DNA from 4 places in the Streptomyces sp. NPDC005784 genome. Region 4 is predicted to be linked to each of the others. Evidence: riboswitches for the same ligand, from Rfam matches in the RefSeq annotation. Region 4 holds a riboswitch; each other region holds the start of a gene.

What was found. A riboswitch is a leader RNA that binds a small molecule or an ion and turns the genes downstream of it on or off. The one in region 4 is predicted to bind cyclic di-AMP.
Positions count from the first base shown of each region.
Region 1: another riboswitch for cyclic di-AMP. It lies ahead of ACFYR3_RS34035 (M23 family metallopeptidase); the one in region 4 lies ahead of ACFYR3_RS37405 (peptidoglycan DD-metalloendopeptidase family protein).
Region 2: another riboswitch for cyclic di-AMP. It lies ahead of ACFYR3_RS23650 (peptidoglycan DD-metalloendopeptidase family protein); the one in region 4 lies ahead of ACFYR3_RS37405 (peptidoglycan DD-metalloendopeptidase family protein).
Region 3: another riboswitch for cyclic di-AMP. It lies ahead of ACFYR3_RS33410 (C40 family peptidase); the one in region 4 lies ahead of ACFYR3_RS37405 (peptidoglycan DD-metalloendopeptidase family protein).

Region 1 covers NZ_JBIAIQ010000030.1:84,134-86,323, reverse strand. The annotation lists gene ACFYR3_RS34035 (M23 family metallopeptidase) at 183-1,217, opposite strand; cyclic di-AMP (ydaO/yuaA leader) riboswitch at 1,229-1,386, opposite strand; partial or broken gene ACFYR3_RS34030 (PP2C family protein-serine/threonine phosphatase) at 1,706-2,190, opposite strand, start outside.
Region 2 covers NZ_JBIAIQ010000015.1:80,626-82,815, forward strand. The annotation lists gene ACFYR3_RS23645 (tyrosine-protein phosphatase) at 1-156, opposite strand, end outside; cyclic di-AMP (ydaO/yuaA leader) riboswitch at 789-946, shown strand; gene ACFYR3_RS23650 (peptidoglycan DD-metalloendopeptidase family protein) at 951-1,844, shown strand.
Region 3 covers NZ_JBIAIQ010000029.1:75,154-77,343, reverse strand. The annotation lists partial or broken gene ACFYR3_RS33420 (LysE family translocator) at 1-101, shown strand, start outside; gene ACFYR3_RS33415 (DUF6328 family protein) at 55-627, opposite strand; gene ACFYR3_RS33410 (C40 family peptidase) at 731-1,204, opposite strand; cyclic di-AMP (ydaO/yuaA leader) riboswitch at 1,208-1,394, opposite strand; gene ACFYR3_RS33405 (hypothetical protein) at 1,742-2,047, opposite strand; gene ACFYR3_RS33400 (ATP-dependent Clp protease proteolytic subunit) at 2,055-2,190, opposite strand, start outside.
Region 4 covers NZ_JBIAIQ010000039.1:23,074-25,263, reverse strand. The annotation lists gene ACFYR3_RS37405 (peptidoglycan DD-metalloendopeptidase family protein) at 138-902, opposite strand; cyclic di-AMP (ydaO/yuaA leader) riboswitch at 915-1,073, opposite strand; gene ACFYR3_RS37400 (pitrilysin family protein) at 1,290-2,190, opposite strand, start outside.

The DNA of each region.
Region 1 (2,190 bases), on a different contig from region 4:
CTCACCCGGGACGGGCCGGTGCGCGCAAGCGTCCGCGTCTGAATGACCGGCGGTCCTGACGTCGGGGGGATGACGTCAGGACCGCCGGAGATCGGGGAGGACACGCGTACGGCACGCGTCAGGGGTCACACCCGTCCGCGTCGGACGCCGTACGGCTCATACGGCTCAGGAGCCCGTACGGATCAGGGGTTGAGGCCCTTGCTCTGGAGCCACGCCATCGGGTCGATGCCGGTGGCGGCGCCGCCGGGGTGCACTTCGAGGTGCAGGTGCGGCCCGGTGACATTGCCCGTCGCGCCCACGCGTCCGATGACATCGCCCGTGGCGACCTTCTGGCCCACGCTGACACTGATCGACGACTGGTGGCAGAACCACAGCTCCGTACCGTCGTCGAGGGTGAGGATCGTGCGGTAGCCGTACGATCCGGCCCAGCCGGCCTCGGTGATGGTGCCGCTGTGGATCGCCTTGATGAGCGTGCCGGTGGGCGCCGCGAAGTCGAGACCGGTGTGGTAGCCGGAGGACCACATGGAGCCGGCCTCGCCGAAGCGCGAGGTCAGGGTGTACGAGGAGGTCGGCAGCGAGTAGCTCTTGGCGAGCTCGGCGAGGCGCTCGGTCTCGGCCTTCGCCTTGGCCGCGTCCTCCGCCTTCTGCTTCGCGGCGGCGGCCTTGGCCTCCGCGTCGTCCTGCTGCTTGGCGGCAAGCGCGACGGCCTTCTTGGCGGCGGCAGTCTGGGCTGCCTGCTGAGTGGCGCTGTCGGCCTGGTTCTGCTGCGACTGGGCCTGCTGCATGATGCGGGAGCGCAGCGCCTCACCCGCGTCCGTGGCACCCTGCGCCGCGTCGGCGCTGGTCAGACCGGCGCTGGTGAGCGGAGTCGTGGAGCCCTTGGGGGCGCTGGATCCGCCGTCCGATATCAGGGCCTTGGCGGACTGGGTGACCGACGACAGGTCGGGCAGCGAGATCGAGACGGGCGGCTTGCCCGGCGCGGCGCTGGCGATGCCACCCGCGCCGACGGCGGCTATGACGCCGACGCCGAGAACCGTGGAGCTGCGGGCGAGTCCTCCGCCGCGCTGCTTGCCCGTGCGGTGCCGGCCGCGGACGGGAAGAACGGAATCCTCGGTGGGGTTCCACTCCTCCCAGGGGCCCTCGTCCTTGCCGTAGCCGAAGGTATGCGTGTCATTCGGCGCGAACGAGGTCGGCTGAGCGGGCCGGTCGGATGCCACGTGGGCGCACTCCTTTGCTTCCTTGCCGCCTACCGGGTTAGCTGACGGGTTCGGAGCAGGAAGGTCTCCTACGCGCGTATAGCCACCGCGTTCCCACGGCGGAATACGCTCGATTCACCCCAAGTTGATGGTTCCCCGGTTCCCTTGCGGGATTCGGCGCGTGCGCACGGAGCCACCTCTTGTGACGGCTGTAACGACCGCGCTGCGTTATCGAACGTTAATAGACCCAGGCACCGAATTCCAAGCTGTTCGGACTGATCATTAACGGCTTTTGGCCAGGACTTTGGGGTCATGAGCGGTGAAAAACGGGCGAGTTGACCTTATTCCGTCGACACGGGTTTCCTTGACGGTATGTCAGTTTCTATGCGGAGGGAGACGGTCCGGTCACCGTTCGTGACCGCGGCTGAAAAGGCTGTACATGTTGCGCGCGAAGGGCCTCCCGAGCTCTGCGGAATTCCCCTCGACGAACACCCGTCGACGAGCACGCGTCAAAAGCGCCGGACGGCGAGCAGCGCCATGTCGTCCGTCAAGGCGCGCCCGTATGCCGGCGGACCGCCTCGGAGAGGGCGGTCAGCAGCGCTTCGGGGCCGGGAAGGACCCGTCCGGCCAGCCACGCGGCCGGATCGTAGAACTTCCCGCGCGAATCACGGGCCTCGGAGAGCCCGTCGGTGTGCAGGAGCAGCATCGCCCCGCGCGGAAAGCGGCTCTGCACCGCCCGGTCGGGCCAGGTTCCCAGCTCGCTCATCCCGAGCGGCAGCGCGAAGGGCTCGGCGGTGAGCGTGACGAGCGTGCCGTCCGGATGCAGGAGCAGGGGCGGCGGATGGCCGCGGTTGACGATGCGGACGACGTCGTCGTCGGGCGGGATCTCCGCCAGGACGGCGGTGGTGAACTCCTCGAACGCGTCGGGGCTCTCGTGCAGGGTGCCCGGGCGCGTCAGCGCCCGCTCCAGGCGCCGTGCGACCGCCTCCTGCTC
Region 2 (2,190 bases), on a different contig from region 4:
CGCGGCGTCCTCGTCCGTGGCGTGAGCGAGGTGGCCGCTGCGGAACAGGTGCCCGTAGCGCACTCGCCGGCCGTCCGCGGTGGGCAGGCCGCCCACGTCGCGGAAGTTGCGCACTCCGCCGAGATCGGGCTCGGTCGACGGGACCTGCTGCGTCACGGGGGCTCCTCCCATTCGGCCGCCGGCGTCGCCGGGCTGGACTCGGCATCGCTCGTCGGCAGTTGTGTCCGGCTCGCGCTCTCGACGATACGACATGGGTTCCTGAGGCAATGAGTTGTCCACAGGGGTCGTCTACCAGGCGGGACGCCCTCGATGACACAGCTCGTTGGGCACGTATGTTCGAATTTGCCAGGGAGTCGGCCGCCTGGCCCGGCCGTACGGATTCGGCAGGTTGAATTGCGCCGATGTGCGGCATTGCTGCGTGCCGTTTTGCGTGCCGACCGGCACGGAGGCCCGGATGTGACGGTTATCCATTCACGTCGTATCTGGCTGTTCTGTCCCAATTGGCGCCTTCGTTACAACTGGCCCTGGAATAAAGCACCCTGGGTCGAGTCGCGTGAGGAGCGTCATATTCGTGACGATGCGTTGCCGTCCTCATTTCTCAACCCGCCCGCGTTTCCGGGCCGGTTGAGAGGTCCGAAAGATCGTCATTCCACAGAGGGTGACGGCAATTCCCCCATGGATCAAGAAAGGTGAGCGCACGGACAAAGCGCACGGTTGTCGACGCGCTCTCATCTCGCTTACGTTCTGCCTCAATCCGGACGGACGCCCAATCCTGCCGCCGCCCGGAATCCGCACACTCACCCGTACACGGCAGGAGCGGGGGACCCACAGGTTCCGTGCCTGATCCGGTCTCCGGAACAGGCTAGGGGTACAGCCGCGCAGCACCGCGGCCGGGCATCTCCAGCCCGCACCCGACAGCTCACCCCGCAGGCGCCGGAGAGGAAATCGTCATGCCCGCCAAGGGTAAGCACCGCCGTCCCAAGTCCTTGCGTTTCACCCGCTCGATCGCCGTGGCCGGAACCGGTGGCGCGGCGCTCGCGCTGCCTCTGATGGGCGCCACGGGTGCCCACGCCGCGACCCCGGCCACCGCCGTCGCGCAGCACGTCGAGAAGGCCGCGACCGCCGCTCCCGTCGCCAAGAAGTCCGCCACGACGAAGACGTACGCGGTGAGGTCCGGCGACTATCTCTCGAAGATCGCCGACGAGCAGAACGTCACCGGCGGTTGGAAGAAGATCTACTCCGACAACCGCTCCGCCATCGGCAGCGACCCGTCGCTGATCCACCCCGGTCTGAAGCTGTCGCTCGGCAAGAAGGCCGCCTTCGCCGGCGCCGCCCACTCGGCCACCCGGACGACGACCTCGGCGGCGAAGACCGACCGGGCGACCCCGGCCAGCGACACGGCTGCCTCCAACACCGCTTCCGCCGAGAGCGGTTCCGGCTACACCCTGCCGGTCGAGGGCAGTACGGTCGGTACCGGCTACAAGGTGGCGGGCAGCATGTGGTCCAGCGGCTACCACACGGGCGTGGACTTCGTGGTCCCGACCGGCACCACGATCAAGTCCATAGCGGCGGGCACCGTCGTCTCCGCGGGCTGGGGCGGTGCCTATGGCAACCAGGTCGTCATACAGCACGCCGACGGCAAGTACTCCCAGTACGCCCACATGTCGTCCCTGTCCGTCTCGGCGGGGCAGACCGTGACCGAGGGCCAGCAGCTCGGCCTCTCCGGCGCGACCGGCAATGTCACCGGACCGCACCTGCACTTCGAGATCCGCACGACGCCGGACTACGGCTCCGACGTCGACCCGGTCGCGTACCTGCGCTCGCACGGTGTCGCCGTCGGCTGACGCCTCACCCTGAGCTCCGGACGCTTGCCCTGCTCCTGACGGCAGGACTGCATCCGAAGGCCGGACCCCATGATCCCCGGGGTCCGGCCTTCGGTGTTTCCCGCCGCGAGGCACGTGACCGTGGTCGAGCAAGGCGCGTGACTGCCGCCGAGCGATTCCCCGCGATTTCCGCGGCATGTCGGTGATCGCTGCTTCAACACCCTTGCTCCGAGCCCTATTCCAGAGTTGACCAATGCTTGGCGAGTGGCTTATCTCACCGTCCGTCAACCCTTCCCTACGGTCGCGTAGCTCACATCCAAAGGTGAATCATGGGCCGATGTGGCAGACGATTCGAAGAATGACAACA
Region 3 (2,190 bases), on a different contig from region 4:
GGCTGCGCGGGCCGCGTGCCGCACGCGCCGTGGAGGCGGTCATGGGCGGCGCCCTCACCGTTCTGGGCGTCGTCCTGCTGCTGGAGCCTCTGAGGAGCTGAGACGGCGCTGCACGAGCCGGGGCAGCAGCCCCCACAGCGCCAGACAGACGGCCAGGGTGCCCGCCCCTGCCGCGATGCCCGCGGCGCGCCCCAGCGTCACGTCCACGACGAGCAGCACCGAACCGGCGAACGCCAGCGTCAGCACGTACAGGCCGATGGTGGCCAGCCGTGAGGAGACCCGCACGATGGTGGGTTTGGCGTTCCGCTGGAACAGCGACCGGTGCAGTGCGGCGGGGGCCGTGAAAAGGGCGGCGGCCAGTACCGCCAGCAACAGCGTGACCACGTAGGTCGCGCGCTGCACGGTGTCCAGAGCGGGGAAACGCTGGGTGAAGGCGAGCGTCAGCAGAAAGGCGAAGAGGATCTGCACCCCCGTCTGGGTGACGCGCAGTTCCTGGAGCAGTTCGGCGAAATTGCGGTCCGCCCGTTCGAGGGGTGTCTCGTCGCGGCCGGACGTCCGCTCGTCCGGGGACGGGTCGCTTCGCGCGGACGTCTCGTTCCGGGACGTGTGGGCCGGGTCGGGGGTCATGGGGAACGAGTAACCACTCCGGCCCGTGTTGCACACGATTCACGCGCTGCGTGTCCCCGGGGGCGGCGGCACGCGTCACGCGCCGCCGCCCCGGGGGACAGGGTCAGCTGACCCTGCCGTACCAGACGCTTCTGGTCCAGATCTTCTCGAGCTTCACCACTTCCCCGGTCTTCGGGGAGTGCCAGATCTTTCCCTTCCCGGCGTAGATGCCGACGTGGTACACGTTCCGGCCCGAGTGGAAGAACACGAGGTCACCGGCCTTGCGGTGCGAGGCCGAGACATGGTGCGTCTTGTTGTACTGCGCCGCGGCCGTACGGGGCAGCTTCTTGCCTGCCTTCTTGTACGAGTAGAGCGTGAGCCCGGAGCAGTCGAAGCGGTGCGGTCCCGTGGCGCCCCACTGGTACGGGGAGCCGTGCTTGGACGCGGCGACCTGGAGTGCCCTCGTCGCAGGCGTGGCCGCCTCGGCGTCGGGTGCGACGCCGGGGACCACGAGGCTGCCGCCCACGGCGGCAAGAGTGAGCGCCGAGGCCGTACCGGCCCGGGTCCACAGCGACGGGACACGATTGAGCGCAGTCATGCGCAACCCTTCGTCAGCCGCCTGTGAAGGATGACCTGTCGGATTCGGGCTGGCGAAGTTGCCCGGCCGCAGCTGCGGCTTCACCCCAAGGACCGTCCGGAACTGTTCCGGCGACCCGTCTAGCTGGGTCCTCCACTCCTGCCGATGCACATCTGTCGACCGGTCATCCGGGCGGCGGCAGGACTCGGCGTCCGCCCGGACCGCCCCGCCGTTGTGGCGGGGGCTTGTCGTCGGAAGGGATCTTCACTCATGAGTGTCGGAAAAACCGAGCGGAACCGGCGTTTTGTGGGCTTACTCACCACTCACCCGTTCGGGTGGACACCCCTCTGTTCGAGGGGGTGTTGGAGACATCGACGAGGCCCGCACCTGCGGTGAAGGGTGTCATCCCGCCTTTCTGGTCCGCGTGTTGCGCAACTTGGAGGGGTCGCAGAAAGGATCGTTCACTACGCCATCGGGGGGTACACCATCCGGTCCGTTTGAGTCCCGGGCCGGACACCGCGGAGGTGCGGCGCGTACCGGCTCCCGGGTGTGGTTCCGTCAACTGCCGGACCCGGGCGGCACGGTGACCCGGGCCGCCCGCCGCTCTCCGTCGAGAACCCGCAGGGCCTGGGCCAGTGTCGGGGCTTGCACCTCGCTCTCGCCCCGCTGGTGCATCAGGGTGAGAGCGTCCCGCAGGGCCGCCGCTTTGCCGACCAGTGCCTGAGCCGCCCTCAGGCCGCGATAGGTGTCCCCGGGACGGGACGGGTTGATACGGCCGACCAGGTCGACCACGTCGAGGTAGCGGTCGATCAGCTCGGCCTCGGCACGGGTCAGCGCGGGCAGCGGGGGGAGGTCCGGGATCATCGGCCGTTCACCTCGCGCCGGGCGTCTCGCGCGAGGCCCGGCGGCTCGGGACGATCCGGTCGATCAGCCCGTAGGCCAGCGCCGCCGGAGCGTCGAGGATCTTGTCCCGCTCGATGTCCGCGGCGACCTGCTCCGGGCTCTGT
Region 4 (2,190 bases):
TATTGCAGGAAGCCTGAATTTCCGATGGCGGGCCTGAATCCATGGATATTTTTTGGACAGAGGGCCTCCGGAAACGATGATGCCCCGGCTCGTTGAGCCGGGGCATCAAAAGCGGCGAAGAAGCCGCGAAGCGGTCGTCAGACGTTGACTCCGTGCGAGCGCAGGTACGCGACCGGGTCGATGTCCGAGCCGTACTCCGCGGTCGTACGGGCCTCGAAGTGAAGGTGCGGTCCGGTGGTGTTGCCGGTGTCCCCTGAGAGGCCGATCTGCTGCCCCGGAGTGACCGTCTGCCCCTCGGACACACCGATGGACGACAGGTGGCCGTACATGGTGTACGTGCCGTCAAGCATCTTGATCACTACTTGATTGCCGTAGGCGCCGCCCCAGCCGGTGGTGACGACGGTGCCGGAGCCCACGGCGTGGACCGAGGTGCCGTACGCGGCGTGGAAGTCGACGCCGGTGTGGCTGCCCGAGGACCAGAGACTGCTGCTGGCCTGGTAGCCGGTGGAGATGTACGAACCGGTGATCGGGATGACGAACATGTTCAGGCGCTTGCGCTCGGCCTCACGGGCGGCGCGCTCCTTGGCCTCGCGGGACTTCGCGGCCTGCTCCGCGGCGTGCTTGCGCGCGGTCTGCTCGGCCTGTTTCCGCGCGGCGGCCTCGTCGGCGGCGCGCTGCTGCGCGAAGGCCTGGGCGTCGATCTGGTCGGCGACCGAGTCGCCGAGGGTGACGGCCTGGGTCAGCCCGGTCTGCTCGACGGAGGCTTCCGCGGCGAACGCGGGGGCGGCCAGGGTTCCGATCACACCGGTGGTGGTGAGCGCCGCGACCCCGACGGCGGCCGTGGTGGTGCTGTGCACCCGGCTCGGACGACGATGCTTGCCGGTGCCACAGGAGAACGCCATGTAGGGGCTGATCCTTTCCTTCCCTCTCGCCTACCGGGTTAGCTGACGGGTTCGGAGCAGGAAGGTCTCCTACGGACCCCCTCCGGGGAGGGCGTCCGATTCACCCCAGGGACTACGTGGGTCCCCGGCTCCCCTGACTCGCGCCATAGGGGGACTCGGCGATGACTGTCCGGTGCCGCGGGCGCGGCGCAGTGCGTGACGAACAGCCGGACCGACGCTAAACGGGGTGTCATTCGAACAACAAACGGATCACGATTTTTGTAACGTATCCCACAGGGCACAAGGGCAACTCCCGCACGAATAGGGACATCTTGGGGGCCACGTGCGGGAAAAGGAGAGCCCTGACGACTCTTCAGTCACCAGGGCCCTCCTCGGGTCGCGCGGGCTCTACTCGGCGGCCACCACGCTGACTTCACCGATTCCGAGGGCCTTGACCGGCTCCTCGATCGTCGCCGCGTCGCCCACCAGCACGGTCACCAGACGGTCCATCGGGAAGGCGCTCACCGCAGCCGCGGTGGCCTCCACCGTGCCGGTGGCGGCCAGTTGCTGATAGAGCGTCGCCTGATAGTCGTCCGGCAGGTACTGCTCGACCTGGTCCGCGAGCGTGCTCGCGACGGCTGCCGCCGTCTCGAACTTGAGGGGCGCGACACCCACCAGGTTCTGCACCGCGACGTCGCGCTCCGTGTCGGTCAGCCCCTCGGCCGCGAGGGTGCGCAGCACCTTCCACAGGTCGTCGAGCGCCGGACCGGTGTTCGGCGTGTCCACCGAGCCGCTGATGGCGAGCATCGCGACACCCGTGCCGTCCGGCGCGGCGCGCAGGACCTGGCCGAACGCCCGTACGCCGTAGGTGTAGCCCTTCTCCTCGCGCAGGACGCGGTCGAGGCGTGAGGTGAGGGTGCCGCCGAGGCAGTAGGTGCCGAGCACCTGGGCGGGCCACACGCGATCGTGCCGGTCGGCGCCGACCCGGCCGATGAGCAACTGCGTCTGGACGGCGCCGGGGCGGTCGACGATGATCACGCGGCCCGTGTCGTCTGCGCTCACCGGCGGCACGGGACGCGGCTCGGCGGACGAACCGGTCCAGGAGCCCAGCGTGTCGCCGAGCAGCTCGTCGAGGTCGACACCGGTCAGGTCACCGACGACGACGGCGGTGGCCGTCGCGGGGCGCACGTGCTTGTCGTAGAAGGCGCGTACGGCCGCGGAGTCGATCTTCTGGACGGTCTCCTCGGTGCCCTGGCGCGGGCGCGACATGCGCGCGCTCGCCGGGAACAGCTCCTTGGAGAGCTCCTTG